3 regions of the Streptomyces sp. R41 genome follow, and region 2 is predicted to be linked to each of the others. Evidence: predicted binding sites of a transcription regulator. Region 2 holds the regulator's gene; each other region holds the start of a gene.
The links. The regulator HrcA, encoded in region 2, represses chaperone genes, less so after heat shock. The targets are predictions, from matches to a motif close to TTNGCACTCNGNNNNNCNGAGTGCNAA.

Region 1 (10,112 bases), 1.2 Mb from region 2:
ACGTGCACGACGCGCTCGTGCCACGCCGGGTGGTCCTCCAGGAGCTGCCGGTAGGCCAGCAGCCCGCGCACGATGTTCTTCGACAGCTCGGTCCGGTCGACCCGCACGATCGCCTTGCGGTCCGGGCCGATCTGTTCCCGCAGCGTGGCCATCCGTTCGTCGACGTCCGCCTCGTGCGAGCGCCGCCGCAGAAAGTCCGCGTCCGCGCCGAGCCCGTGCACGCCGACCCGGGTGTCACCGAGCCCGCCGACGAGTTCGGCGGCGCACGCGGTGAACGCGTCCGCCCAGCGGCGGGTGAGGAAACCGAGCCGGTCCGCGCCCAGCATCCCGCGCAGCACCTGCTCGGCGATGTCGTCCGGCAGCATCCGGAAGTAGTCCACCGGCGCCCACGGCGTGTGCGAGAAGTGCCCGATCCGCAGGTCGGGGCGCAGCTCGCGCAGCATCCCCGGCACCAGGGTCAGGTGGTAGTCCTGTACGACGACCACGGCACGCTGGGCCGCCTCGTCGGCCAGCGCCTCGGCGAACGCGCGGTTGTACGCCTCGTACGACGCCCACTGGCGCCGGAACTCCGCGTCGAAGACCGGCTCGAGCGGTGTCTGGTAGAGCATGTGGTGGACGAACCACAGCACGGAGTTCGCGATGCCGTTGTACGCGTCGGCGTGCGTCGCGACGTCGATGTCCAGCATCCGTACGCCGTCCTCGCCGACCCCGCGCCGCACCGCCTCGCGGTCCCCGTCGCCGAGCGCCGAGCACACCCACAGGGCGCCCGCGTCCGGCCCGATCGCCGACAGGCCCGAGACCAGCCCGCCGCCACCGCGCTTGGCGTGCAGCGAGCCGTCCTCGCGCACCTCGTAGGTGACCGGGCCGCGGTTGGAGGCGACCAGGATCCGGTGGGCACCGTGCGTTGAAGCCATGACACGAAACCTAGCCCTCGGTCGAAACGCTCAAACGTTCCCGTCGGCCGTCTGCGGGGTCGTATGCGATCTGCCGGCCGGTGGGGGCTGGTCGCGCCCAGGTGGCGGAGCCGCATATGTCACAGTTCACAGCCCCGCGCCCCTGAAGGGCGCGGGGCTAGGCGGCCCTTCGTTTCACGTACTCGGTGATTTCGGACATCGGCGGGCGTTCCTCCGTGTCAACGGAGTGTGTGCGCGGCTCGAAGCCGTCCTCACCCCGCTCGAACTGTGTGAGTGACGGGCGGATCATGTGGCCGCGGGCCAGGCGCAGCTGGGCCGTGCGGTAGATCGCCGCGGCCATGCGGCCCAGCGCCTGTCCGTCCTGGTGGCGGTGCTTGCGCACGCCCACGTCGACCTGGGCCAAGGCGTCCAGGCCCACCAGGTGCAGGGCATCGACGAGCATGCCCAGCTCGACGCCGTACCCGACGGGGAACGGCAGCTGTTCGAGCAGGGAGCGGCGGGCCGCGTACTCGCCGCCGAGCGGCTGGACGAAGCCCGCGAGCTGCGGCCAGTGCATGTTCAGCAGGGGGCGGGCCATCAGCTCGGTGACGCGGCCGCCCTGGCCGGCCGCCTGGCCCAGCGGGCGGTCGTACATCGCCTTGACCAGGTCCACGCCGGGTTCGGTGAGCAGCGGGCCCACGATCCCGGAGACGAAGTCGGACGAGAACTCCTTGAGGTCCGCGTCGATGAAGCAGACGATGTCCCCGCTCGTCACGAGCAGCGACCGCCACAGGACCTCGCCCTTGCCGGGCACGGTCGGGATGCGCGGCAGGATCTCGTCGCGGTGCACGACTCTCGCCCCCGCGGCGGCTGCCACCTCGGAGGTGCGGTCCGTCGAGCCCGAGTCGACGACGACGATCTCGTCGACGAGGGGCACCTGCTGCATCAGATCGTGGCGGATGATCGCGACGATCTCGCCGACGGTCTCCTCCTCGTTGAGAGCGGGCAGTACGACACTGACCGTCGACCCTGTGGTGCGTTTGGCGGCCATGAGTTGGTGGAGCGGGCGATCGGTCACGGACCAGGAGCGTGTGCTCAGCCAGCGCTCAACTTCCTTCAGCACAGTCTGCGGCTCCTCACTGTCTGATCACCCGGTGTCTCACGGTGTGATCCATCTCGCGGTTCGGACGACTATCTCAACTGTCCTGGCCTTCGGTTACAGTCTTGAACAACGCGGATGACCATCGCATTGCGTAGATCATCGGCGCGCATGGTGATCGATAGTTCAACAACCGAATACCGCTCATCCAGAGGGGCAGAGGGATACGGCCCGTTGAAGCCCCGGCAACCCTCCAGCCGGTCTTGTCACGTTGACGTGGCGAGGCTCCCGGCTAGGGAAGGTGCCAAATCCGTCTCACGGCGAAGTGCGTCGTGAGGAAGATGAGGAGAAAGGGCCTCGCCTCCATGGCTGCGCAGACTGTTGCAAGCACCACGAACACCGTAGACGCCGTTGACCTCGGCCCCGCCGCCGCGCTTTCCTGCCGCGAGTGCGGGCACCGCGTCCCGCTCGGCCCGGTCTTCGCCTGCGAGGAGTGTTTCGGCCCGCTGGAGATCGCGTACGACTTCTCGGCCTACGACACCGAGGAACTCCGCAAGCGCATCGAAGCGGGCCCCGCGAACATCTGGCGCTACGCGCCCCTCCTGCCCGTCCCCGCGGACGTCGCCGACAAGCCGAATATCAACCCCGGCTGGACCAAGCTCGTCAAGGCCGACAACCTGGCGCGCGAGCTCGGCGTCGACGCCGGCAAGCTCTTCGTCAAGGACGACTCCGGCAACCCGACGCACTCCTTCAAGGACCGCGTGGTCGCCCAGGCCATCGAGGCCGCTCGCGCCTTCAACTTCACCACCCTCTCCTGCTCCTCCACCGGCAACCTGGCCGGCGCCGTCGGTGCTGCCGCCGCCCGCGCCGGCTTCCGCTCCTGCGTGTTCATCCCGCACGACCTGGAGCAGGGCAAGGTCGTCATGGCCGCCATCTACGGCGGCGAGCTCGTCGGCATCGAGGGCAACTACGACGACGTGAACCGCTTCTGCTCCGAGCTGATCGGCGACCCGGCCGGCGAGGGCTGGGGCTTCGTCAACGTCAACCTGCGGCCGTACTACGCGGAGGGCTCGAAGACCCTCGCGTACGAGATCTGCGAGCAGCTCGGCTGGCGGCTCCCGGACCAGCTGGTCGTCCCGATCGCCTCCGGCTCCCAGCTCACGAAGGTCGACAAGGGTCTGCAGGAGCTGATCAAGCTCGGCCTCGTCGAGGACAAGCCGTACAAGATCTTCGGCGCCCAGGCCGAGGGCTGCTCGCCGGTCTCCGTCGCCTACAAGGCCGGACACGACGTCGTACGGCCGCAGAAGCCGAACACCATCGCCAAGTCGCTCGCCATCGGCAACCCGGCCGACGGGCCGTACGTGCTCGACATCGCGCGCCGCACGGGCGGTGCGGTGGAGGATGTCAACGACGAGCAGGTCGTCGACGCGATCAAGCTCCTCGCGCGCACGGAGGGCATCTTCGCCGAGACGGCGGGCGGTGTGACCCTCGGCGTCACGAAGAAGCTGATCGAGAACGGCCTCCTCGACCCGACCCTGACCACGGTCGTCCTCAACACCGGCGACGGCCTCAAGACCCTGGACGCGGTGGCCGGCACCGGCCTGACCGCGACCATCCGCCCGAACCTGGACTCCTTCCGAGAGGCTGGCCTCGCATCATGAGCGTCAACGTCCGCATCCCCACCATCCTGCGCACCTACACCGGCGGACAGGCCGAGGTGACGGCCGAGGGCGGGACCCTCGCCGAGGTCATCGCCGACCTGGAGAAGAACCACACGGGTATCTCCGCGCGCGTTCTGGACGACCAGGGCAAGCTGCGCCGCTTCGTCAACGTGTACGTCAACGACGACGACGTGCGGTTCGAGCAGGGCCTGGAGACGGCGACGCCTGACGGCGCGGGCGTGTCGATCATCCCGGCCGTCGCCGGCGGCTGATCCATCACCCAGGGTGAGATTGTTACCGTAGGTAACGCTCATCACTAAGAGTTCATCGAATTGCCCCCTCCGTGAGAGAAACGGAGGGGGCAATTCTGCATGGTTGAGCGCGGTACAGTTGGGGAAGCTGCTTCGCCTTTCATGCCGGACGCATATGAGTATCTGCGCGACACCCGACAAGAAGTAGCCAAAGTGCCCCGCCTTTTTGAGCCGTTTATGGCATTTATGGGGCCCGACTTGCCCTGAATCTGCGCAAATTCTCCGCATATTCCCGATCGGCCGTGCCCAGAATTCTCGTCCGATTGACCTGTTGCAGACGGCAGTTGGACAGATACATTCAGCCGCGGTCGACGCGTTCCGGCGCACACCCCCAACCGTTGGGGGGTGAGGTCTGACCCGGATCCGCGAAGTGTGGATCTGTGCAAGGGCCAGTAATAGGGGAGTTAGGCATGGCTCAGGGCACCGTCAAGTGGTTCAACGCGGAGAAGGGGTACGGCTTCATCGCGGTCGACGGTGGTGCGGACGTCTTCGTGCACTACAGCGCGATTCAGATGGACGGCTACCGCACCCTTGAAGAGGGTCAGCGAGTGGAGTTCGAGATCTCGCAGGGCCAGAAGGGTCCGCAGGCGGACATGGTCAAGCTCGCCGTCTGATCCCGGCGCGAACGGCCACCGACGCACTCACGCCGAGGGGCCCGCATCCCACCAGGGGTGCGGGCCCCTCGTGCGTTCCCGAGCCCGCTCCGGTTCGCGCCCCCCCGAACCCCCCGCCGGACCCGCTCCCGTTCGCGCCCCCCGAACCACCCGCCGGGCCCGCCCCCGTTCGTGAGAGGCGCTTGCGCCCGCCCGTCGCCCGACCATCACCCCTCAACGAGCTCGCTGCGCGAGCGCACCTTGCACTCGACGGGGTCGAGTGCTAATCATTGGCGTTAGCACTCTCCCAGTGAGAGTGACAGAACTTGGATCGGGCCAGTGAGGCCCGCAAGCCGGTGGGGCAAGGAACCACAGGGCTTGCAGGCCGTCCGTCGCGGGCGCGGGCACGATCCGGAGCAATCCACCCCGTCCGGGAGGACCACTTCACATGGCCAAGATCATCGCGTTCGACGAGGAGGCGCGGCGAGGCCTCGAGCGCGGCATGAACCAGCTCGCGGACGCCGTCAAGGTGACCCTCGGCCCCAAGGGCCGCAACGTCGTCCTCGAGAAGAAGTGGGGCGCCCCCACGATCACCAACGACGGTGTCTCCATCGCCAAGGAGATCGAGCTCGAGGACCCGTACGAGAAGATCGGTGCCGAGCTGGTCAAGGAGGTCGCGAAGAAGACGGACGACGTCGCCGGTGACGGCACGACGACCGCGACCGTCCTGGCCCAGGCGCTGGTCCGCGAGGGTTTGCGCAACGTAGCCGCCGGCGCCAACCCGATGGCCCTCAAGCGCGGTATCGAGAAGGCCGTCGAGGCCGTCTCCGCCGCCCTGCTGGAGCAGGCGAAGGACGTCGAGACCAAGGAGCAGATCGCTTCCACGGCCTCCATCTCCGCCGCCGACACCCAGATCGGCGAGCTCATCGCCGAGGCCATGGACAAGGTCGGCAAGGAAGGCGTCATCACCGTCGAGGAGTCCCAGACCTTCGGTCTGGAGCTGGAGCTCACCGAGGGTATGCGCTTCGACAAGGGCTACATCTCGGCGTACTTCGCCACCGACATGGAGCGTATGGAGGCCGTCCTCGACGACCCGTACATCCTGATCGCCAACTCGAAGATCAGCAACGTCAAGGACCTGCTGCCGCTCCTCGAGAAGGTCATGCAGTCCGGCAAGCCGCTGCTGCTCATCGCTGAGGACGTCGAGGGCGAGGCCCTGTCGACCCTGGTCGTCAACAAGATCCGTGGCACCTTCAAGTCCGTCGCCGTCAAGGCCCCGGGCTTCGGTGACCGCCGCAAGGCCATGCTCGGCGACATCGCCATCCTCACGGGCGGCGAGGTCATCTCCGAGGAGGTCGGCCTCAAGCTGGAGAACGCGGGTCTGGACCTGCTGGGCCGCGCCCGCAAGGTCGTCATCACCAAGGACGAGACCACGATCGTCGACGGCTCCGGCTCCGCCGACCAGGTCGCCGGCCGGGTCAACCAGATCCGCGCCGAGATCGAGAACTCGGACTCGGACTACGACCGCGAGAAGCTCCAGGAGCGCCTGGCGAAGCTGGCCGGCGGCGTGGCCGTCATCAAGGCCGGTGCCGCCACCGAGGTCGAGCTCAAGGAGCGCAAGCACCGCATCGAGGACGCCGTTCGCAACGCGAAGGCGGCCGTCGAAGAGGGCATCGTCGCCGGTGGTGGCGTGGCCCTCATCCAGGCCTCCGCGGTCTTCGAGAAGCTGGAGCTCGAGGGTGACGAGGCGACCGGTGCCAACGCCGTGAAGCTCGCCCTGGAGGCCCCGCTCAAGCAGATCGCCGTCAACGGTGGTCTCGAGGGTGGCGTCGTCGTCGAGAAGGTGCGCAACCTTCAGGTCGGCCACGGTCTGAACGCCGCGACCGGCGAGTACGTCGACATGATCGCCGAGGGCATCATCGACCCGGCGAAGGTGACCCGCTCTGCCCTGCAGAACGCCGCCTCCATCGCCGCGCTGTTCCTCACCACCGAGGCCGTCATCGCCGACAAGCCGGAGAAGGCCGCCGCGGCCGCTCCGGGCGGCATGCCGGGCGGTGACATGGACTTCTGATCGGCCTCTGGTTGATCACTGTCCTTACGTTTCGAGGGCGGTACCCCCACTCCCAGGGGGTGCCGCCCTCGGGCGTTTGCGGGAGTGCTCCCGTCGGGGTCGGGTCCGGGGCGCTCCCGTCGCGCGTGTGCGGGATCACAGGGGCGGGCCGTTGGGCGGCGGAATGCTGCGACGGGCGGGACAGTTGACGTTCATGGGCGGTCGATGCATGTGCACATACCGCCTGGAATCCCTTGACCGCTCGACGTCTGATCGACCTCTCCGAGGAGCCCCCTTCGTGACTGCCACCGCCGCCTCGCGCGCAGCCGAGATCCTGTCCCGCCCCGTCTCCCTGAACGGCCTGACTGTCCCGAACCGCATCGTGATGGCCCCGATGACCCGGCAGTTCTCGCCGGGCGGCGTCCCGGGGGAGGACGTGGTCGGGTACTACGCCCGCCGCGCCGCCGCGGGTGTGGGCCTCATCGTCACCGAGGGCACGTACGTGGGCCACGAGTCGGCCGGGCAGAGCGACCGCGTCCCGCGTTTCCACGGCGAGGAGCAGCTGGCGGGCTGGACGAAGGTCGCCGACGCCGTGCACGCGGGGGGCGGCGCGATCGTGCCGCAGCTGTGGCACATCGGTATGGTCCGCAACGCGGGCGAGCCGCCGTTCGCGGACGCCCCCGCGGTCGGCCCGTCCGGTCTGCGCATCAACGGCACGGCCGGTGAGGGCAAGGAGATGACCCAGTCCGACCTGGACGACGTCATCGCGGCGTTCGCCGAGGCCGCGGCCGCCGCCGAGCGCATCGGCTTCGACGGGGTCGAGCTCCACGGCGCGCACGGCTACCTCATCGACCAGTTCCTGTGGTCGGGCACCAACCGCCGCACCGACGCGTACGGCGGTGACCCGGTGGCCCGTACGAAGTTCGCGGCGGAGATCGTCGCCGCGGTCCGTGCGTCGGTCTCCCCGGAGTTCCCCGTCCTCTTCCGCTACTCGCAGTGGAAGCAGGAGGCGTACGATGCCCGGCTCGCCGAGACGCCGGAGGAGCTGGAGGCGATCCTGACCCCGCTCGCGGCGGCCGGAGTGGACGCCTTCCATGCCTCCACGCGCCGCTACTGGCTTCCTGAGTTCGACGGTTCGGACCTGAACCTGGCGGGCTGGACGAAGAAGCTGACCGGCAAGGCCGCCATCACCGTTGGCTCGGTCGGCCTGGACGGTGACTTCATCAAGGCGTTCCAGGGCGAGGGCGCGCCGGTGGCCGGCCTCGACAATCTCCTCGACCGGCTGGAGAGCGACGAGTTCGACCTCGTCGCCGTGGGGCGTGCGCTCCTCCAGGACCCGGAGTGGGCGGCGAAGGTCCTCGACGGACGGTTCGCGGACCTGGGCGCGTACGACCCGACGGCCCTGCGCACACTCAGCTGAGCCGGGGGGGGGGGCTTCGCCCCCTCCGCCCCTGCCCGTCCCGACCAGCCTGTCCGTTGCGGGTGGGTGGGGGCTTGTCGCGCAGTTCCCCGCGCCCCTAAAAGGGGCGCGGGGAACTGCGCGATCTTTTAGCGGGGGTCTGGGGGCGCAGCCCCCAGGTACGGGAATGGGTAGGGGCGGCGGGGGCGAAAAAACCACCCTGAGCACCCGTCTCCGAAGCTTCTCTTGCTTAAGTCAATCAATTTGCTTAAGGTTGAGTAAGTCAAGCAATCGTGCCCGTCGCCCGGAGGCCCTGTCATGTCCGACGCCCTTGCCCGATCCCCCGAGGCGGGGAACACCGCTCCGCCGAGGTCGAACGCCGTGGTGGCGGTCCTGGCCTTCGCCGGAATCGTCGTCTCGCTGATGCAGACCCTGGTCATCCCGATCGTCCCGGAGCTGCCCAAGTACCTCGACGCCTCGGCGTCGAACACGGCATGGGCGGTCACCGCCACGCTGCTCGCCGCCGCCGTGGCGACACCGGTCGTCGGCCGCCTCGGCGACATGTTCGGCAAGCGCCGCATGCTGCTGGTCAGCATCGTGCTGCTGGTGTCCGGCTCGGTGGTCTGCGCGCTGGCCGACTCCCTGGTCCCGATGATCATCGGCCGGACCCTGCAGGGCCTGGCCGCCGCGGTCGTCCCGCTCGGCATCAGCGTCATGCGCGACGAACTGCCCGCCGACCGGCTCGCAGGGTCGACGGCGCTGATGAGCGCCTCCCTCGGCGTGGGTGGCGCGCTGGGTCTGCCCTCCGCCGCGTTCATCGCGGACAACTTCAGCTGGCACGTACTGTTCTGGACCTCGGCCGCGCTCGGTGCCGTCGCCCTCGTACTCGTCCTGATGATCGTGCCCGAGTCGAAGGTGCGCACCGGCGGACGCTTCGACCTGATCGGCTCGCTCGGCATGGCGGCCGGCCTGGTCTCCCTGCTCCTGGCCGTCTCCAAGGGTGCCGACTGGGGCTGGGGCAGCGGCACGACGCTCGGCCTGTTCGCCGTCGCGGTCCTCGTCCTGCTGGCGTGGGGCTGGTACGAGCTGCGCACCGCCAAGCCGCTGGTGGACCTGCGGACCACCGCCCGCCGTCAGGTGCTGTTCACCAACCTCGCCTCGGTGGCGTTCGGCTTCTCGATGTTCGCGATGTCCCTGGTCCTGCCGCAGCTGCTCCAGCTGCCCGAGCAGACCGGCTACGGCCTCGGCCAGTCCATGATGACCGTCGGCCTGGTGCTGGCTCCGCAGGGCCTGGTGATGATGGCCATGGCACCGATCTCCGCCGCCATCACCAAGACCAAGGGCCCGAAGATCACCCTGATGTGCGGTGCCGTCATCGTCGCCGCCGGCTACGGTCTCAACATCGTGCTGATGTCCGAGGTCTGGCACCTCGTCCTGGTCTCCTGCATCATCGGCGCCGGTGTCGGCTTCGCCTACGGCGCGATGCCCGCGCTCATCATGGGCGCCGTGCCCGCCTCCGAGACGGCCGCCGCGAACAGCCTCAATACCCTGATGCGGTCCATCGGTACGTCGTTCGCCAGCGCGATCGCCGGTGTCGTCCTCGCCCAGATGACCACCGACTTCGGCACCACCGCCCTGCCCTCCGAGAACGGCTTCAAGGTGGTCATGGCCATCGGCGCCGGCGCGGCTCTCCTCGCCCTCGTCCTCGCCGCGTTCCTCCCGGGTCGCCGCGCCGCCGCGCAGGCGGTGCCCGCGGAGGGGGCCACCGGCGGCGAGCAGGCCGAGGCCGCGGAGGCCTCCGGGGCGAAGGCGTAACCCTCCCCACTGATCAACGTGTCACCTGGCCACCGGGCCATTCACCAGGGCGGTCGCCGTCCCGCTTCACGCGGGACGGCGACCGCCTCGCTGTTGGCACGGACTGCCGTCATGCCGACGACCGTCGCGCAGGGCCGCTGCAAGGTGGTCACGGCGCAGAAGCTGACCGCCGTACTGGGCGGGCTGGGCGGCGGCGAGTCATGACCGGGGAGTACGTGGTCGACGTACGGGACGGGCGGGTCAGCCAGGCGCGAGGGCGGCTGCGTACAGGCGCGGCCCGTGGGCGGCGGG
Region 2 (10,112 bases):
CTGAGCCAGCGCACGTTCACATGCTGTCGTTCGAGTTCCTTGGTCGCGGTCTGGTCGGTCGTGTACGCCACCGTGGCCGAACTCAGCCCGCCCGTCGGCTCGCACGCGGCCACCCCGAACACTCCGGCCGCTCCGAGCCCCACCGCCACCAGCACCTGCCGGCGCCCTGTCCGACGCCTTATCCGCCTCAAAACCCCCATAGACGGCAGCCTGCCACTGTCCCGCGACCGACGGTAGACCGCATGCGGCCACGATCCCCACGACCACCCGAAGGAGGGTTTTTTCGCCCGTATGTGAGGACGGCGCCCCGCCAGGGGCGCGGGGAACTGCGCGACAAGCCCCCACCGGTCCGTAGCCGAAAGGCCGGCACGGGACGGGCAGGGGCGGAGGGGGCGAAGAAAGCCTGGACCTCAGGTGCGCAGCAGCAGCCACTCCTGAAGCTCCACCAGGTTGCCCTCCGGGTCCTTGAGGTGGGCGACGCGCATGCGGTCGGTCATGGGGGCAGGCCCGTGCAGGATCGTCGCGCCACGCGAGGCGATCTGCTCGCAGTACGCGTCCAGGTCGTCCACCCGAAGCACCACCAACGACCGATGCCCACTCGCCAAGTCACCCAGCTCACCAAGGACTTCGGCCATCACGGAGCGGTCCTGTATGGCGATCCCCGCCGACCCGGTGGCGGGGCTGAACTTCTCGTACGGCCCCTCCGTCGCACCCGACTGGGGCTTGAGCCCCAGCACCTCGGCGTAGAAGCGGTAACACACGGCGAAGTCCGAGACGAGCAGCCGTACCTGGGCGAGTTCCAAGGCGATCCCCCGTGGGTGTCAGGACCAGCGACCGGTACGGGCCAGCAGCAGCGCCGCCGCCACGGTCCCGGCGGTCGATGTACGCAGCACGGTACGCCCCAGGTGGAACGTCCTCGCACCCGCCTCGACGAACAGAGCGACCTCCTCGGGAGAAATCCCGCCCTCGGGGCCGACCACCAGCACGATCTCCCCGGAGGAGGGGAGCTCGGCCGTGGCGAACGGCTCGGTCCCGAGCTCAGTGTCCTCGTGCAGCACCGCCGCCAGATCCGCTGTGGCCAGAAGTGCGGCAACCTGCTTGGTCGACATCGCGTCCGCGACCTCGGGGAAGCGGACGCGCCGGGACTGCTTGCCGGCTTCCCGGGCCGTGGCCCGCCACTTGGCGAGCGCCTTCAGACCCCGGTCGCCCTTCCACTGCGTGATGCAGCGGGATGCCGCCCAGGGGACGATCGCGTCCACGCCGGTCTCGGTCATCGTCTCGACGGCCAGCTCGCCCCGGTCACCCTTTGGCAGGGCCTGGACGACGGTGATGCGCGGCTCCTCCGCCGGCTCCTCGGCCACCGAGCCCATCCGGACGATCAGCCGGTCCTTGCCCTCGGTCTCCAGCACCACGCAGTCCGCCCAGCGCCCGGCCCCGTCGGTGAGGACGACGTCCTCACCGGGCCGCAGCCGCTTCACGGAGACGGCGTGCCGTCCCTCGGGCCCGTCGAGGACGTAGCGTCCACCGCCGCCCGCGTCGAAGTGATCGACCACGAACACCGGGGCGGTCATCGGCCCGCACCCCCGTTCCCTTCCGGGAGCGCCGACAACGCTGTCTTCGCGGCGGCGAGTTCGGCGCTCAGCACCTCCACCAGCTGCCCAGCGGGCAGTTCACGGGCCATGCGGTGGCCCTGCCCGGCCCACAGCGCCATGCCCTGCGCGTCGCCCGCCGCGGCGGCCGCCTTGCGCAGCGGGGAGGTGAGGTGGTGGATCTCGGGATACGCGGCGGGCGCGTACGGGCCGTGCTCGCGCATGAAGCGGTTGACCAGTCCGCGCGCCGGGCGGCCGGAGAACGCGCGCGTCAACTCCGTCCGTACGAACAGGGGGTTGGTCAGCGCCTGCTTGTGCACGACGTTCGCGCCGGACTCGGGGGTGGCGAGGAACGCGGTGCCGAGCTGGGCCGCGCTCGCGCCCGCCGCGAGCACCGCCGCGATCTGGCTGCCGCGCATGATGCCGCCGGCCGCGACGATCGGGATCTGCACGGTCTCGCGGACCTGCGCGATCAGCGAGAGCAGTCCGATGCCGGTGCCGTCCGTCTCCGGATTGTCGCGATGGGTGCCCTGGTGACCGCCGGCCTCGACACCCTGCGCGATCACCGCGGCGGCGCCCGCCCGCTGCACGGCCAGCGCCTCCTCGGCGGTGGTCGCGGTGACCATCGTCAGCGTGCCGGCGCGGGCCAGGGAGTCCAGGACGTCGCGGGTGGGGATGCCGAAGTGGAAGGAGACCACCGGCACCGGGTTGTCGAGGAGGACGGCGAGCTTGGCGTCGTAGCCGTCGTCGCGCCCGCTGTCGGGGTCGCCGAGCTCGGTCTCGTACCAGGCGGCCTCACCCGCGAGCTGGTTGGCGTACACCTCGACGGCGGCCGAGTCCGCATACTCGGGCTGCGGCATGAAGAGGTTCACGCCGAAGGGGCGGCCCGTGAGTCCGCGCAGCTGCTTGATCTCCTGGTACATGCCGTCGGCGGTCTTGTACCCGGCGGCGAGGAACCCGAGCCCACCGGCCTCGGACACGGCGGCCGCGAGATGCGGGACGGAGACGCCGCCCGCCATGGGGGCCTGCACGATCGGGTGAGGGAAGAGATCGGTCAGTGCGGAGGACATGACGGCATGTTGTCACGTCCTCCGTACAAGTCCGAATCCGGCCTTCCGCCTGGCATAGGCCACCGGGATGGGCGGTCGCGAGGCGGATTTTCCGCGCCCCGCAAGGGGCGCGGGGAACTGCGCGACCAGCCCCCACCCACCCGCGGTGAAAGAAACACCCGGGGGTCTGGGGCGGAGCCCCAGTTACGGGATGGGTAGGGGCGGAGGGGGCGAGAAACCCCACCTCAGCGACCGTTGAACGCGTCCTTCAGCCGCGAGAACAGCCCCTGCTGCCCGGGCTGGAACTGCCCGGTCGGCCGCTCCTCACCCCGCAGCTTGGCAAGCTCCCGCAGCAACCGCTCCTGCTCGGGATCGAGCTTCGTAGGCGTCATCACCTCGACGTGGACGATCAGATCCCCACGTCCGCCGCCCCGCAGATGCGTGACGCCCCGCCCGTGCAGCGGAATCGACTGCCCGGACTGCGTACCCGGACGGATGTCGACCTCTTCCAGCCCGTCGAGGGTCTCCAGCGGCACCTTCGTACCGAGGCACGCCGCGGTCATCGGGATGGTGACCGTGCAGTGCAGATCGTCACCGCGCCGCTGGAACACGGCGTGCGGCAGCTCGTGGATCTCGACGTAGAGGTCACCGGCGGGGCCTCCGCCGGGGCCGACCTCGCCCTCGCCCGCGAGCTGGATCCGCGTGCCGTTGTCGACACCGGCCGGGATCTTCACGGTCAGCGTCCGACGGGAGCGCACCCGCCCGTCACCCGCGCACTCGGGGCACGGAGTGGGGACGACAGTCCCGAAGCCCTGGCACTGCGGACACGGCCGCGAGGTCATGACCTGGCCCAGGAAGGACCGCGTCACCTGCGACACCTCACCGCGACCGCGGCACATGTCACACGTCTGCGCCGAAGTGCCCGGCGCCGCGCCTTCCCCATTACAGGTGGCGCAGACGACGGCCGTGTCGACCTGGATGTCCTTCGTCGTGCCGAAGGCGGCCTCGTCCAGCTCGATCTCGAGCCGGATCATGGCGTCCTGGCCACGGCGCGTACGCGACCGGGGGCCGCGCTGCGACGCCGTACCGAAGAAGGCGTCCATGATGTCCGAGAAGTTCCCGAAGCCGCCCGCGCCGAAGCCGCCCGCGCCCGCGCCGCCCGCCTGGGACAGCGGGTCACCGCCGAGGTCGTAGACCTGCTTCTTCTGTGGGTCCGACAACACCTCGTACGCGGCGTTGATCTCCTTGAACCGCTCCTGCGTCTTCGGATCGGGATTGACGTCCGGGTGCAGCTCGCGCGCGAGCCTCCGGAACGCCTTCTTGATCTCGTCCTGGGACGCGTCGCGGCGCACGCCGAGTACGGCGTAGTAGTCCGTGGCCACTTACGACTCCGCCAGGATCTGTCCGACGTACCGTGCCACCGCTCGTACCGCTCCCATCGTTCCCGGGTAATCCATGCGGGTCGGGCCGACCACGCCGAGTTTGGCTACTGCCTCGCCGCCCGAACCGTAGCCGACCGAGACCACGGACGTGGAGTTGAGTCCCTCATACGCGTTCTCGTGACCGATTCGCACGGTCATGCTCGAATCCCCGGCCTCACCAAGCAACTTGAGAAGCACGACCTGCTCCTCCAGCGCTTCGAGCACCGGCCGGATGGTGAGAGGGAAGTCATGTCCGAAACGGGTGAGATTGGCGGTGCCGCCGATCATCAGCCGCTCCTCGGTCTCCTCGACGAGTGTCTCCAGGAGGGTGGAGAGCACCGTCGCGACCGTACCGCGGTCCTCCGCCTCGAAGGCCTCCGGCAGGTCCTGCACGAGCTGCGGGACGTCCGCGAAGCGGCGGCCCGCGATCCGGCTGTTGAGCCGGGCCCGCAGATCCGCGAGCGACGTCTCGCCGAACGGCGCCGGGCAGTCGATCATGCGCTGCTCGACCCGGCCGGTGTCCGTGATCAGCACGAGCATCACGCGGGCGGGGGCGAGGGACAGCAGCTCCACGTGCCGCACGGTCGAGCGCGTCAGCGAGGGGTACTGCACCACGGCGACCTGCCGCGTGAGCTGCGCGAGCAGCCGTACGGTCCGGCCGACGACGTCGTCGAGGTCGACGGCGCCGTCGAGGAAGTTCTGGATGGCGCGCCGCTCGGGCGCGGTCATCGGCTTGACGCCCGCGAGCTTGTCGACGAAGAGCCGGTAGCCCTTGTCCGTGGGGATGCGCCCGGCGCTGGTGTGCGGCTGGGCGATGTAGCCCTCGTCCTCCAGCGCGGCCATGTCGTTGCGCACGGTCGCCGGCGAGACACCGAGGCGGTGCCGCTCCGTCAGCGCCTTGGAACCGACCGGCTCCTCGGTGCCCACGTAGTCCTGGACGATGGCGCGGAGCACCTCGAGCCTGCGTTCACTGAGCATCGCGCACACCTCCAGAAGTCTTCCCCGCGCTGTTCGTGGCCTTCGGCCTGGCACTCAGCGCACAAGAGTGCCAGCGTTCCCCGGCCCAGTGTACGGCGGTGAGGTACGGCCCCGGCAAGGGCGGGCCTGCGATGTCGTGCCTGGCAGGCTCTCACGGCTAGCGTCTCCGTATGAGGCTGACTTGGGAAGAGCTCGGGTGGGAACGGCTGGCGCCCCGGGTCGGGCGGCGGCGGCTTCCGGCCTGGGACTGCACGGCCGGGCTCGTGCTGGGCGAGGGCGCGGCGCTGATGATCGACGCGGGGTCGAACCTGCGGGAGGGCGCGCAGCTGCGGACCGAGGCACGGCGGCTCCTCGGTGACGACCGCAGAGTGACGCACCTCGCACTCACGCATCCCCACTTCGACCATGTCTTCGGGGCGGCGGCGTTCGCCGGGGTGGAGGTGTTCGGGGCGGTCGGCCTGGACACGGTCTTCGCGCACGACCGCGACGAGCTGCGCGCGGACGCTGTGCGCAACGGTCTCGACCCGCGCGAGGCGGAGGAAGCCGCGGACCTCCTGGTCCACCCCCGCCATCTGGTGTCCGGCGAGTGGACCCTCGACCTGGGCGGCGGCACCCAGGTCCTGCTGGCGAACGTCGGCCCGGCTCACACGTGCTACGACCTGGTGGTGCTGGTCCCCGGGTCGCCGTCCTCCCCGGAGATCGTCTTCTGCGGTGACCTGGTGGAGGAGTCGGGCGAGCCCCAGGCGGGTCCGGATGCCGTCCCGTCCCACTGGCCGGCGGCCCTGGACCGGCTGCTCGACCTGGGCGGGGAGGACGCGGTGTACGTGCCAGGACACGGCGCGGCGGTGAATGCGGCGTTTGTCCGTGCGCAGCGGGACGCGTTGGCCAGACGTTTCGGCGTGTCTTCGTAGCGGGCCGGGAGCTTCTCCTATCGTCATCCGAATGCGCCAGTACTCTCCGGACCTGACCCCGCCGTGGAAGAAGCCCAAGGCCGTGCCCGAGGTCCCCGCGGACCCAGGCCTGGTGGTCGAGGATCCCGGCACCGGCTTCTGCGGCGCGGTGATCCGCTGCGAGGCGGGCACGGTGACCCTGGAGGACCGCTTCGGCAAGCACCGCGTGTTCCCGCTGGAGCCGCGCGGCTTCCTCCTGGAGGGCAAGGCGGTGACGCTGGTCCGCCCCGCCGCCGGTCCAGTACGTCCCACTCGCACGGCCTCCGGTTCGGTCGCCGTCCCCGGGGCGCGGGCCCGGGTCGCGCGAGCCGGCCGCATCTACGTGGAGGGCCGCCACGACGCCGAACTGGTCGAGCGCGTCTGGGGCGACGACCTCCGCATCGAGGGCGTCGTCGTCGAGTACCTGGAGGGCATCGACGACCTCCCGTCGATCGTCGCGGACTTCGCGCCGGGACCGGACGCCCGCCTGGGCGTCCTCGTCGACCACCTCGTCCCCGGCACGAAGGAGTCCCGCATCGCGGAGTCGGTCACGAGCGAGCACGCCCTGGTGCTGGGCCACCCGTACATCGACATCTGGGAGGCGGTGAAGCCGTCCTCCGTGGGCATCCGGGCCTGGCCCCGGATCCCGCACGGCCAGGACTGGAAGACGGGCGTCTGCCGCGCCCTGGACTGGCCGGAGAACACCGGCGCGGCCTGGCAGCACATCCTGTCCCGGGTGCGCTCCTACAAGGACCTGGAGCCGGAACTCCTGGGCCGAGTGGAGGAGTTGATCGACTTCGTGACCGCACCGGCGTAGCTGTGGGCGGTCGTACGCAGCCGTGGCAGCCATACGCACCTGTGGGCGGTCGTACGCAGCTGTGGCAGCCGTACGCAGCCGTGGGCGGTCGTGCCGCTGGGGCGGCGCCCGTCGCGCAAACAGCGGCACCCTGCGCCTGCGAGTGCCGGTAAGCGCACCGCCCCCGGCCCCAGCCGGGCGCCTCAGTCCACCAGGTCCCGCACCACCGCGTCGGCCAGCAGCCGCCCCCGCAGGGTGAGAACGGCGCGACCGGCGTCGTACGGGCCGGGTTCGAGGAGTCCGTCGGACAGTGCGCGGCGGGAGGCGGCCAGCCCGTCGGGCCTGAGCAGGGACAGCGGGCAGCCCTCGCGCAGCCGCAGTTCGAGCAGGATGCGCTCGACGCGGCGGTCCTCCTCGGAGAGGAGTTCGCGGCCCGCGCCCGGGGAGCGGCCGGAGGCCAGGGCGGCGGCGTACGCCCCCGGATGCTTCACGTTCCACCAGCGCACGCCGCCGACGTGGCTGTGGGCGCCGGGACCCGCGCCCCACCAGTCGGCGCCGCGCCAGTACAGCTCGTTGTGCAGGCAGCGAGCGGCGTCGGAGGTGGCCCAGTTCGACACCTCGTACCAGTCGAAGCCTGCCGACGACATCACCTCGTCGGCGATGAGGTAGCGGTCCGCGTGGACGTCGTCGTCCGTCATCGGAACCTCGCCACGGCGGATGCGGCGGGCGAGCTGGGTGCCCTCCTCGACGATCAGGGCGTACGCGGAAATGTGGTCGGGACCGGCGCCGAGGGCCGCGTCGAGCGATGCGCGCCAGTCGTCGTCGGACTCGCCGGGCGTGCCGTAGATCAGGTCGAGGTTCACATGCTCGAAGCCCGCCGCGCGGGCCTCGGCGACACAGGCCTCGGGGCGGCCGGGGGTGTGCGTGCGGTCGAGCACCTTCAGTACGTGCTGCCGGGCGCTCTGCATGCCGAAGGAGATCCGGTTGAAGCCCCCCGCGCGCAGGGTCGCGAGGTACGCCGGGTCCACCGACTCCGGGTTCGCCTCGGTCGTGATCTCCGCATCGTCCGCGAGCCCGAACTCGTCGCGGATCGCCCCCAGCATCCGTACGAGATCGTCGGCGGCCAGCAGGGTCGGCGTACCGCCGCCGACGAAGACCGTGCGGACGGAGCGCGGGTCGTCGCCGAGGACCTTGCGGGCGAGGCGGACCTCGTCGATCAACGTGTCCGCGTAGTTGTCGCGGGAGGCGAGCACGCCTCCGGTGCCCCGCAGCTCGGTCGCCGTGTAGGTGTTGAAGTCGCAGTAGCCGCAGCGGGTCGCGCAGTACGGCACGTGGAGGTAGAACCCGAGGGGCCGCTCGGCCGCCCCGGCCAGGGCGTGCGCGGGCAACGCCCCGTCGTCGGGGACGGGCTCACCATCGGGGAGTGCGGAAGGCATGTCTTCCATTGTCCAGCACGGACAGCCATGCCCAGGTGTGCCCCGTCAGGGGCGCGGGGAACTGCGCGACCCGCCCCCACCGGCCCTCGCCGAGAAGACAACCCAGGGGGTCTGGGGGCAGAGCCCCCAGGTACGGGACGGGCAGGGGCGGAGGGGGCGAAAAACCGCCGTGCCCCTACTCGGCCTGCAGCACCAGCAACGCCATGTCGTCCTCCGGCGGCCGCGCCCCGAACTCATGCACCAGCCGGCGGATCCGTTCCGCGATCAGCTCGGCACTCAGCCCCGCACAGCCCTCCAGAGCCTTCGCGAGCCCGTCCTCGTCGTCGAACTGCCGGGCCCCACTGCGCCGCTCCGTCACACCGTCCGTGACACACAGCAAGGTGTCACCGGCATGCAGCTCGAAGGTCTCCGAGGTGTAGCCGGCGTCCTCGAAGACGCCGAGAAGGGTCTGCGGCCCCGCCACTTCCCGTACATCACCGTCGGGCCCGAGGAGCAGGGGCAGCGGATGCCCGGCGGAGGCCAGAGTGCAGCGCACACCACCGTCGAACGGGACGAGCTCGCCGTACAGCATCGAAAGGAACCGCGTCTGCGGCCCGAGGTCCGCACCGAGCCCGGGCCCACCCGCCGCCACGAGCGCACGCGCCGCCGCGTCGGCGGCCTCCGTCGCATCGTCGAGCAGGAGCTGGTTGAGGCGGTCGAGGACGTCCGCGACCTGGTAGCCCTCGCGGGCCAGCAGCCGCAGCCAGGGCCGGGCCAGGCCGATCACGACGGCGGCCTCGGGCCCCTTGCCCTGGACGTCGCCCACCGCGAAGCACCAGCGCCCGTCGCCCGCGGGGAACAGGTCGTAGAAGTCACCGCTGGGCCCGCCCTTGTCGAGCGGCTCGTACACGAGGGCACTGCGCACGCCCGGGATCTCGGCGACCGCGCCGGGCAGCAGGCCGCGCTGGAGGACCCGGCTGATGGTGGCCTGGCGCGCGTACTGGCGGGCCGCGCCGATGGAGAGAGCGATACGGCGGCTGAGGTCCTCGACCAGCCCGGTGATCTCGTCGGGGAAGACGGCCGGCCCGGCCCGCCCGATGACGAGCGTGCCCAGCGGCCGCCCGCCCGCGATCAGCCGGTACGCGAGCGCCGCCCCGCTCGCCCCGCGCCCGCCGAGTGCCTCGCCGGGCCAGGGCACGGGGACGGCCCGGGAACGCACCGCGTCGGGCAGCAGCGGCGGGTCCTTCTCCAGGGCACGGCGCAGTTCCTCGATGCGGTTCTCGCTGCCGTGCCAGACGCGCGCGAGCCGGGGTCCCAGCGCGAGGCCGAGACCGCCCGCCCGGTCGGTGGCCTCGTCCTCCAGCCACACGGCGCACCAGTCGGCGAGGCGCGGCACGAGCAGCTGTCCGGCGAGCGCGGCCACCAGGTCCTCGTCGAGCTGCCCGGCGAGCAGATCGGAAGCCTCGGCGAGGAAGGAGAGGGCCCCGCGGTTGAGCCAGTCCTGGTCCTGCTGGGCGTTCCGCCGCGGCTCGGGCGGGAGTATCTCGGGGGCGAGTATCTCGCCGACCCGCATCCCGCGCTCAAGCGCCTGTTCACCGGCGTACGCCGCTATCTTCTCCGCGACTCCGGACATCCTGTCGGTTCCCGAAATCCTGCCGGCTCCCGAGATCCTTCCCGCATCCGAGATCCGCCTCGAATCGGAGCCCCTTCCAGCGTCCGGGCCCCTTCCCGAACCCGAACCCCTTCTCGCGTCCGAGATCGGCCCCGAATCCGAGGTCCCTCCCGAGTCCGAGATCTTTCCCGTATCCGAGATCCTTCCCGCATCCGAGATCCTTCCCGCATCCGAGATCCTTCCGGATTCGGAATTCCTGTCGGCTCCCGAAATCATTTCGGCGCCCGGGACGCCTTCCGCGCACGGGACACCTTCCGCACCCG
Region 3 (10,112 bases), 2.7 Mb from region 2:
TCGATGAGGTCGGCGAGACCGAGCGCGTCGGCGTTCGCGCGGGCGACCGCCACCGTCGTCGGATCGCGGTCGACGGCGAGGACCCGGATCCCGGCGCGGGCCAGCGCGATGGCGTCGCCGCCGATGCCGCAGCAGAGGTCGGCGACGGAGCGCATGCCCAGCGCCCGGAACCGCTGCGCGCGGTAGGTCGCCACGCTCGTCCGCGTCGACTGCTCGACCCCGTGCGGGGTGAAGAACATCCGCTCCGCGTCCTTCGCCCCGAACTTCGCCGCCGCCCGCTGGCGCAGCCGTGCCTGCCCGAGGGCCGCCGAGACCAGCTCGGCCGGATACTCGCGGCGCAGCCGGGTGGCGACGGCCAGTTCCTGTGCCGGTTCGGTGCCCCGCACCTCGTCGAGCAGGGCGCGGCCCTCGGGGGTGAGCAGGGAGGCGAAGGAGACGTCGTTCACCGGGCCATTGTGGGCCAGTCGGTGGATGGTGCGCGCTCCGGCGGCGGTGTCGGGGCCTGGTGCGACGCATGACCTGGGAGGATCCGGCGCCATGCGACCTGTACGACAAAATGATAAAAACAGGGCGAAGGGGACGCGGCTTCGCGGTGGATTCGGCGCCCGCGGGGGTGCCGGTTCCCGCGCGGGCGCCGGCTTTTGCGGGTGCGCCCGTTCCCGCGGCGCCGGTTTCCGCGGTGCGGTCGCCGTGCTCGCTCTCGCCGCACTCGTCTCCGGCTGCGCCGACGGTGACGGCGTGCGGCCGGCCCCCGGTCAGCAGGCGATGAAGGCGCCCCCCGCCCGCGCCCTCTACTCGTACGCCGCCAAGCTCCGCCTCGCGCAGGCCCAGCGGGCCGCCGCGGCCAAGCGCTGGGGACTGGCCAGGACGCCGCTGACGGCCCCGCCCGCGCCCGCCAAGAAGCCGGTGATCAGGGCCCGCGAGGGATTCGAGGTCGACGACCAGGAGGAGCTGGACCTGCCCCCGGTCTTCACCACCATCCCCACCAAGGACAAGGTCGTCTTCCTCACCATCGACGACGGCGAGGAGAAGGACCCGAAGTTCCTGCGGATGATGAGCGATCTGAAGATCCCGTACACCGCCTTCCTCAGCAACTACCTGATCAAGGACGACTACGGGTACTTCCGGAAGATGCGCGACCGGGGCATGACGCTGAACAACCACACGCTCCACCACCCCTACCTGCCCGGACTCTCGTACGCGGAGCAGAAGTACGAGATCTGTGGCATGCAGTCCGTGATGAAGAAGCAGTTCGGCAAGCGCCCGACGGTCTTCCGGCCCCCGTACGGCAACTACAACCGGGACACCCTGCGCGCCGCCAAGTCCTGCGGCATCAAGTACGCGCCCATCTGGGACGAGGAAGTCTTCGTCGACCACTGGGAGTACCGCGAGTGGGACCAGGACCTGCACCCCGGCGACATCGTCCTCACCCACTTCCGCGGCCGGAACGACTGGCAGGGCACCATGCCCGACATGGTCCGCCGCTTCATGAAGAAAGTGACGGACGAGGGATACGCGGTGGCCCGCCTGGAGGACTACCTGTGAGGGTGCGGCGACTGGTCGCGGGGCTGCTCGCGGCCGCTCTGCTGAGCGGCTGCGCGCAGTCCGTCGACCCGATCGAGCGGCTGGGCAAGAAGGCGGCGCAGAAAGTACGGCCGCGCGAGTCGGCGTACCGCCGCTGGGGGCTCGCCGCCCCGCTCGCCCGGGCGCCGAAACCACCCGCCCGGACCACCGCCCGCACCGCGGGTCCGGGACTGCCGCCCGTCGTGGACCATGTCCCCACCCGCGACAAGGTGGTCTTCCTGACGTACGACGACGGCGCCGAGCGCGATCCGCGGTTCGTCGACATGGTCCGTGAACTGCGGCTGCCGGTCAGCGTGTTCCTCACGGACAGTGTCGTCGGACCGGGGTACGGACACTTCGCGCAGCTGCGCGCGGTCGGCGCCGACATGCAGAACCACACCCTCGACCACGCCACCCTGCGCGGCCTGCCGTACCTCGGCCAGCGCGCCGAGATCTGCGGCCAGCAGGACAAGCTCAAACAGCGCTTCGGCATCCGGCCCCGGCTGCTGCGGCCCCCGTACGGCCGGTACGACAGCACGACGTTGCGCGCGGCGGGGGACTGCGGGGTCGCGGCGGTCGTACTGTGGCGCGCGTCGATGAGGGCGGAAGGGCTGCGGTACGCCGAGGGTGACCGGCTGCGGCCCGGCGACATCGTTCTCGCCCGTCCGGAGGACACCGACGATGTCACGCTCATCGATTCGACGACCCGGCTGCTGCGCCGCGTCCAGGCGCAGGGATTCACGGTGGCCCGCCTCGAGGACTACCTCTGACGGCGCACACATCCACCCGCGGCGAGCAGAATCCTCGCGGCGCGCCGGAGGCTTCTGGCACTCCGCTTGACCGAGTGCTAATCGCAGTCATAGTCTCAGGTCTGGCACTCCCCCCTGGAGAGTGCCAATAGCGACGGGCAGGTCCGGCACCCGCGACGACGGATCCACCGGTCGCCACCTCAGACAGTTAACCCCGTGAGATCTCCGAAGGGGGAGGTCGGATCGTGACGACCGCCAGCTCCAAGGTTGCCATCAAGCCGCTCGAGGACCGCATTGTGGTCCAGCCGCTCGACGCCGAGCAGACCACGGCCTCTGGCCTGGTCATCCCGGACACCGCGAAGGAGAAGCCCCAGGAGGGCGTCGTCCTTGCCGTGGGCCCGGGCCGCTTCGAGGACGGTAACCGTCTTCCGCTCGACGTCACTGTCGGCGACGTCGTGCTGTACAGCAAGTACGGCGGCACCGAGGTGAAGTACAACGGCGAGGAGTACCTCGTCCTCTCGGCTCGCGACGTGCTCGCGATCATCGAGAAGTAATTCACCCAGTTTTGCAGTGAACTGCGCCCCTGGCCCCCGCGACCTTATGAAGCCGGGCGCCGGGGGCGCAGTTCGTTCTCCCAAGATTTCCGAGAGGGCTGAACCGCTCCTATGGCGAAGATCCTGAAGTTCGACGAGGACGCCCGTCGCGCCCTTGAGCGCGGCGTCAACAAGCTTGCCGACACGGTGAAGGTGACGATCGGCCCCAAGGGCCGCAACGTCGTCATCGACAAGAAGTTCGGCGCTCCCACCATCACCAACGACGGTGTCACCATCGCCCGCGAGGTCGAGGTCGACGACCCGTTCGAGAACCTCGGTGCCCAGCTGGTGAAGGAGGTGGCGACCAAGACCAACGACATCGCGGGTGACGGTACGACCACCGCCACCGTGCTCGCCCAGGCGCTCGTGCGCGAGGGCCTGAAGAACGTCGCCGCGGGTGCCTCCCCGGCGCTGCTGAAGAAGGGCATCGACGCGGCGGTCAAGGCCGTCTCGGACGAGCTCCTCGCCACCGCGCGGCCGATCGACGAGAAGTCCGACATCGCCGCCGTCGCCGGTCTGTCCGCCCAGGACCCGCAGGTCGGCGAGCTCATCGCCGAGGCGATGGACAAGGTCGGCAAGGACGGTGTCATCACCGTCGAGGAGTCCAACACCTTCGGTCTGGAGCTGGACTTCACCGAGGGCATGGCCTTCGACAAGGGCTACCTGTCGCCGTACTTCGTGACGGACCAGGAGCGCATGGAGGCCGTCCTCGAGGACCCCTACATCCTCATCCACCAGGGCAAGATCAGCTCCATTCAGGACCTGCTGCCGCTGCTTGAGAAGGTCATCCAGTCCAACGCCTCCAAGCCGCTGCTGATCATCGCCGAGGACGTCGAGGGCGAGGCCCTGTCGACCCTGGTCGTGAACAAGATCCGCGGCACCTTCAACGCCGTCGCGGTGAAGGCCCCGGGCTTCGGCGACCGCCGCAAGGCGATGCTGGGCGACCTCGCCACCCTCACCGGCGGTCAGGTCATCGCCGAGGAAGTCGGCCTCAAGCTCGACCAGGTCGGCCTGGACGTGCTCGGCACCGCCCGCCGCGTGACCGTCACCAAGGACGACACCACGGTCGTCGACGGTGGGGGCAGCTCCGAGGAGGTCCTCGGCCGCGTCAACCAGATCAAGGCCGAGATCGAGAACACCGACTCCGACTGGGACCGCGAGAAGCTCCAGGAGCGCCTCGCGAAGCTGGCCGGCGGCGTGTGCGTGATCAAGGTCGGCGCCGCCACCGAGGTGGAGCTGAAGGAGAAGAAGCACCGTCTGGAGGACGCCATCTCCGCGACCCGCGCCGCGGTCGAGGAGGGCATCGTCTCCGGTGGTGGCTCCGCGCTCGTCCACGCCGTGAAGGTCCTCGAGGGCAACCTCGGCAAGACCGGCGACGAGGCCACGGGTGTCGCGGTCGTCCGCAAGGCCGCCGTCGAGCCGCTGCGCTGGATCGCCGAGAACGCCGGCCTGGAGGGTTACGTCATCACCTCCAAGGTCGCCGAGCTCGACAAGGGCCAGGGCTTCAACGCCGCCACCGGTGAGTACGGCGACCTGGTCAAGGCCGGCGTCATCGACCCGGTCAAGGTCACCCGCTCCGCCCTGGAGAACGCCGCCTCCATCGCTTCCCTGCTCCTCACGACCGAGACCCTGGTCGTCGAGAAGCCGGCCGAGGAGGAGGCCGACGCCGGTCACGGCCACGGCCACGGGCACTCCCACTGAGGCACCGCTTCATGAAGAAGCCCCCGTTCCGCAGGGAACGGGGGCTTCTTCATGCGTCGGGCCAGGCCTGTCGGGCTACGTCTCCCGGGCGTCGATCGAGTCACGTCTCCAGCGCGTCGAGCGCACCGAGTTGGGCCATCAGCCCCAGCCGGTCGTACTGCCACCAGCCCTCGGCGATCTTCCCGTCCTCCGCGCAGCGGAAGATGGTCGCGCCGGTCATGCCGACCTGCCTCCCGGTCGCGGGGATCCCCATGAAGTCGCCCTTGTGGGTGCCGCTCCAAGTCCACCGCGTGCAGACGCGATCACCCTCGGTGATCTGGTCGTCGAGCGTGAAGGTGAAGTCGAACCCGCCGCGCCACATCCCGATCTCGCGCTGCATCGCGTCGAGTCCGATGGTGTCCTGCTCGTTGGCGGGGTCGTGGTCGTGGTAGCTCTCCGCCATCAGGTCGTTGAGCGGCGGCAGCTCACCCTTGGTGGCCACCGTCTCGAAGAACCTGCGGATGTTGGCCGCGTAGAGCTGCTCGTCCCGGACCACGTCCAGGTCCGTGAACGTCGGCATCTCGTCGCAGAGCGCCACCATCTCCCGGAAGATCCTGTCGGTCTCGGGAAGATTCGAGTTCCGCATCGCCTCTTCGTACGAGGGGAACTCCACGATCTCCACGAAGTGGGTGGCGTCGGACCGGTCCTTGCCGATCAAGTTGTGCGTCGCGGTCCGCTTGCCCTTGGTCTGTTCGACCCATGTGTCCATCAGCCGGTTCATCTCATCGAACCGACTGGTCTTGCAGTCGATGAGCTGTACGAATGTCATGGCGCCGCCTCCGGCCCCCTGGGTCCGGTTGAACACCCTCATCTTCCCACCGGAGGGGCGACACCACCTACCTCATGTGTACTTCACACCGGCTCCCGCCGGACCGTACTTCCGCCTTCAACTTCCGCTGTCACTGCGGTCCGTACTTCCGTCCCGTCTTCGACGTGATTCCGCCCAGCAGCGCCCGCGGCGTCACCTTCACCAAGCCCATCAGCGCCTTGTAGCGCGGGTCCGGGATGGACAGCGACTTGCCGCGGGCCAGGTCCGCGAGGGCGGCCGCGACCAGCTTGTCGGCGTCGAGCCACATCCAGTTGGGGATGTTGTCCGTGCCCATGCCGGCGCGCTCGTGGAACTCGGTGCGCACGAAGCCGGGCGCCAGCGCCATCAGCCGTACGCCACTGCCCGCCAGGTCCTTCGCCGCGCCCTGCGTGAACTGCACGACCCACGCCTTGGACGCCCCGTACGTACCCCGCGGCACGAACGCGGCCACCGACGCGACATTGACGACCCCGCCCCGGCCGCGCTCCCGCATCGCCTCGGTCGCCGCCGAGGTCAGCCGCAGCACCGCCTCGCAGTGCACCTTGAGCATCTTCAGCTCGTCGGCCATCGGTACGTCGAGATAGCGGCCCTTGTTGCCGAAGCCCGCGTTGTTGACCAGCAGGTCGACCGGGTTCTTGCGGTCGCCGAGGCGGGTGGCCACCGCCTCGATGCCGTCGTCGGTCGCCAGGTCCGCCGTCAGCACCTCCGCCTCGATGCCGTGCCGGTCGTGCAGTTCGGTGGCCTGCTCGGCCAGCCGCTTCGTATCGCGTGCCACCAGCACGAGGTTGTGCCCGTCAGCCGCCAGACGCCGCGCGAAGGCGGCGCCGATGCCCGCGGTCGATCCCGTAATCAGAGCCGTTGTCATGGCGCAAGATTAGTGACCTGACCAGGCACCCGGCGCCCTGTGCCACCCAACGCCCGGCCTTGCTCCACGAGTTCTGCGCACGGCGATCGACCAGGTCCTACGCGCCGTACTTCGCCACGTACTTCTCCGCCTTCGCCAGCGACTCCGGATGCAGCGCCTCGCCCGCCGCCAACAGCCGTGGCAGCAGGGCCTGTTCGGTCGTGACGGCGCGGAACTGGACGGCGACCGTGACGTCGTGGTCCGGCCGGTGCACGACTTCGATCGGGTCGCCGGAGCGGATCTCGCCGGGCTCGATCACCCGCAGATACGCGCCGGGCGCGCCCTGCTCCGTGAAGCGCTTCACCCAGCCCTTCTCGCCGACGTGCCCCTGGAAGGTGCGGCAGGGGATGCGCCCGCAGGTGACCTCCAGGACGACCTCGGAGCCGATCCGCCAGCGCTCGCCGATCCGGGCGCCGGACACGTCGAGCCCCTGAGTCGTGAGGTTCTCGCCGAACACGCCGTTCGGCAGGGTCCGGCCGAGCTCACGCTCCCAGTCGTCGAGATCCTCGCGCGCGACCGCGTACACGGCCTGGTCATCGCCGCCGTGATGACGCGTGTCGCACACCGCGTCCCCGGCGAGACCGCTCGCGCCGACCCCCTTCGGCCCGGGCGCGGTCACCCGAACGGGCCCCTCGACCGGCTGTTTGTCGATGCCGGTGACGCCCTCCGGCTGGTCCGTGTACTCGACGGCCCGCGCACGACCCAGGTTCAGGGAAAGAAGCTTCATGCCCACCACGCTAGGCGACAGCCGCCAAAGGGACGACGCAATATTCGGTGCCGTCCCCAAGACTCGCTTATGCTCGCAAGGTGATCGAGGCCCGTCATCTCCGTGTTCTGCGTGCCGTCGCCGCCACCGGCTCCTTCTCGGCGGCGGGGCGCGAACTGGGCTGCACCCAGCCCGCCGTGAGCCAGCAGATGAAGGCCTTGGAGTCGTCCGTCGGCACGCCCCTGCTGATCCGCACAGGCCGCGAGATGCGCCTGACCCAGGCGGGCGAGGCCCTGGTCCGGCACGCGGCGGGCATCCTCTCCGGACTCACGGCAGCCGAGGAGGAGGTCGCCGCGATCGCGGGCCTGCGCGCCGGCCGGGTCCGGCTCGTCTCCTTCCCCAGCGGCAGCTCCACGCTCGTCCCGACGGCCCTCGCCGCGCTGCGCGCCGCCCACCCCGGCACCCGCGTCTCCCTGGAGGAGGCCGAGCCGCCGGAATCCGTCGAGAAGCTCCGCGGCGGCGACTGCGACATCACCCTCGCCTTCCGGTACGAGGGCGCGGCCGGCGTCGAAGAGTGGGACGACCTGGTCGTACGGCCGCTGCTGACGGACCGGCTCGTCGGGCTGGTGCCCGAGCGGCACCGCCTCGCGCGGGCGGAGTCGGTCGCGATCGGCGAGTTCGCCGGGGAGTCGTGGATCGCGGGCTGCCCGCGCTGCCGCGGACAACTGGTCGAGGTCTGCCGCAGTGCCGGCTTCGAGCCCCGCATCGACTTCGCCACCGACGACTACCCGGCCGTGGTCGGCCTCGTCGGCGCGGGTCTCGGGGTGGCCGTCCTTCCGGAGCTCGCCATCGAGTCCGTACGACCCAAGGGAGTGCGCACGGTGACGGTGGAGCCCGCGGTGCGACGGCAGATCGTCGCGCTCACGCTGCCGGATCTGGCCCAGGTGCCGGCGGTCGCGGCGACGCTGGACCGGCTGGCCCGGGCGGCGGCGCGGTAGCGAGGTACCCCTCGCCGTCCCTGTGGCCCGGGAAGCGTCCCTGCAGCGGGGAAAAATAGGGGCACGCGTGTGCGTGCCCGTGTGCGCCCACAGCGCAGAAACGTTCCTTCAGTTGTTCGAAGCGTGACCGCTTCCGGTGGTCGACGCCGAGACCAGCCGGTTGCGCGCCCGCCCCATGAGCTCTTCGCGCTCGTCCTCGGTCAGCCCGCCCCACACGCCGTACGGCTCTCTCACCGCCAGCGCGTGCGCCGCGCACTCCGCGCGTACCGGGCACCTCATGCAGACCTCCTTGGCCGAGTTCTCACGAGCGCTCCGTGCCGCACCGCGCTCGCCCTCCGGGTGGAAGAAGAGCGAGCTGTCGACCCCGCGGCAGGCCGCGAGGAGCTGCCAGTCCCAGAGGTCCGCGTTCGGGCCGGGAAGGCGGGAGAAATCTGCCATTGCGTGTCCCCTTGTTGCCGTTCTGGGCTGCTCTGTGCCCACCGACCGTACATCTACGATCTAAGGAGATGAAAATATGACTCATTGCGAATCTAGCCGCAGACACCAGCAAAGGGGAAGAAAACAGGCTAAATGGGGCATAGGTTGTGATGAAACGTTGAGGGTCCGTCGCGCATGTCTGCACCGTGTCCGTGCCCTCACGTACAGTGCCGATGACGACTGACTGCCCCGTAACTCTTTCGAGTGACCATCGTTGAGAGTGCGGAGGCGGTTGAAGGAACAAGCGCTCGGGCAGGCGGCAGTATCCGTCGGCGAGTGTCGACCGCACAGGTGACGATTCGTACCAGCCTGGAGGCTCAAGGTGACGCGCATCAGCTGCGGAGGGCGGCCATGACATCCGTCCTCGTCTGCGACGACTCCCCGCTTGCCCGAGAGGCGCTCCGCCGCGCGGTCGCGACCGTGCCCGGCGTCGAGCGTGTGACGACGGCGGCCAACGGCGAGGAAGTCCTCCGCCGCTGGGGTGCCGACCGTTCGGACCTGATTCTGATGGACGTACGCATGCCCGGACTGGGCGGCGTGGAGACAGTCAGGCGGCTGCTGTCCGCCGACCCCGGTGCGCGCATCATCATGCTCACCGTCGCCGAGGACCTGGACGGGGTGGCGCTCGCCGTCGCCGCCGGTGCCCGCGGCTATCTGCACAAGGACGCCTCCCGCGCGGAGCTGCGGGCGACCGTGACGCAGGCGCTCGCCGACCCCACCTGGCGGCTCGCCCCGCGCAGACTGCGCTCGGCCGAGATGGGCGCCGCGCCCACGCTCACCGCGCGTGAGATCCAGGTCCTGGAGGGCATGAGCCACGGCCGCTCGAACGCGGAGATCGGCCGTGAGCTGTTCCTCTCCGAGGACACCGTCAAGACCCACGCCCGGCGGCTGTTCAAGAAGCTCGGCGCCTCGGACCGAGCGCATGCTGTCGCGCTCGGATTCCGGTGGGGCCTGGTCCGCTAGGTGAGCCGCGTTGAGGGTATGACGGAAGTAGCCCCTGCCCGCCGTCCGGCGGGTGGGGCCGGGCCCTCAGAGAGAGCCTCTTCGGTGCCCGATCCCCGTTTCCCGGCGGATGACGCATCCTTGAGGTGTGGAGTTCCTCGGGGACAAGTCGGGCGAGCGGAAGGGGAGGGCGCAGGAGATGAGTTCCGGCGCACCTGCTCATAACGCTTCGGTGCACAACTACGGACGCGGTGCCACGGATCGGACGACGCCAAGGCACCATGGACCGATGCGCGACGACGAGACGACGGTGATCGGTGCGCTCGTCCATCGCGCGGTCGACGGCGACGAGCAGGCCACACATGACCTGCTCGCCCATGTACACCCACTCGCGTTGCGCTACTGCCGCACCCGTCTGTCCCGACTTCCGGGTGACGCGCGGCACTTCGTGGAGGACCTGGCGCAGGAGGTCTGCGTCGCGGTGCTCCTCGCGCTGCCGCGCTACAAGGACACCGGGCGCCCCTTCGAAGCGTTCGTCTTCGCCATCGCCGCGCACAAGGTCGCCGACCTGCAGCGCGCCGCGATGCGCCACCCCGGCTCGACGGCCGTCCCCTCGGACGAGATGCCCGAGC

Region 1: groL (chaperonin GroEL) is a predicted target of HrcA. The motif match lies at 4,854-4,880, and genes of this name have one in related genera.
Region 3: groES (co-chaperone GroES) is a predicted target of HrcA. The motif match lies at 2,388-2,414, and genes of this name have one in related genera.

Annotation. Positions count from the first base shown of each region.
Region 1 covers NZ_CP163443.1:4,885,200-4,895,311, reverse strand. Annotated here, with positions in the region: gene AB5J53_RS22375 (trehalose-6-phosphate synthase) at 1-914, opposite strand, end outside; gene AB5J53_RS22370 (glucosyl-3-phosphoglycerate synthase) at 1,072-2,016, opposite strand; SAM riboswitch class I at 2,194-2,340, shown strand; gene thrC (threonine synthase) at 2,358-3,653, shown strand; gene AB5J53_RS22360 (MoaD/ThiS family protein) at 3,650-3,925, shown strand; gene AB5J53_RS22355 (cold-shock protein) at 4,375-4,578, shown strand; gene groL (chaperonin GroEL) at 5,006-6,628, shown strand; gene AB5J53_RS22345 (NADH:flavin oxidoreductase) at 6,906-8,027, shown strand; gene AB5J53_RS22340 (MFS transporter) at 8,325-9,821, shown strand.
Region 2 covers NZ_CP163443.1:3,661,637-3,671,748, forward strand. Annotated here, with positions in the region: gene AB5J53_RS17010 (hypothetical protein) at 1-149, opposite strand, end outside; gene AB5J53_RS17015 (VOC family protein) at 411-803, opposite strand; gene AB5J53_RS17020 (16S rRNA (uracil(1498)-N(3))-methyltransferase) at 822-1,571, opposite strand; gene AB5J53_RS17025 (nitronate monooxygenase) at 1,568-2,659, opposite strand; gene dnaJ (molecular chaperone DnaJ) at 2,884-4,020, opposite strand; gene hrcA (heat-inducible transcriptional repressor HrcA) at 4,021-5,037, opposite strand; gene AB5J53_RS17040 (MBL fold metallo-hydrolase) at 5,208-5,948, shown strand; gene AB5J53_RS17045 (DUF3097 domain-containing protein) at 5,980-6,783, shown strand; gene hemW (radical SAM family heme chaperone HemW) at 6,966-8,198, opposite strand; gene AB5J53_RS17055 (SpoIIE family protein phosphatase) at 8,374-10,112, opposite strand, start outside.
Region 3 covers NZ_CP163443.1:6,381,773-6,391,884, forward strand. Annotated here, with positions in the region: gene AB5J53_RS29350 (methyltransferase domain-containing protein) at 1-446, opposite strand, end outside; gene AB5J53_RS29355 (polysaccharide deacetylase family protein) at 538-1,545, shown strand; gene AB5J53_RS29360 (polysaccharide deacetylase family protein) at 1,542-2,333, shown strand; gene groES (co-chaperone GroES) at 2,558-2,866, shown strand; gene groL (chaperonin GroEL) at 2,978-4,606, shown strand; gene AB5J53_RS29375 (ester cyclase) at 4,707-5,414, opposite strand; gene AB5J53_RS29380 (SDR family NAD(P)-dependent oxidoreductase) at 5,545-6,318, opposite strand; gene AB5J53_RS29385 (MOSC domain-containing protein) at 6,416-7,084, opposite strand; gene AB5J53_RS29390 (LysR family transcriptional regulator) at 7,165-8,061, shown strand; gene AB5J53_RS29395 (WhiB family transcriptional regulator) at 8,170-8,499, opposite strand; gene AB5J53_RS29400 (response regulator transcription factor) at 8,890-9,501, shown strand; gene AB5J53_RS29405 (sigma-70 family RNA polymerase sigma factor) at 9,770-10,112, shown strand, end outside.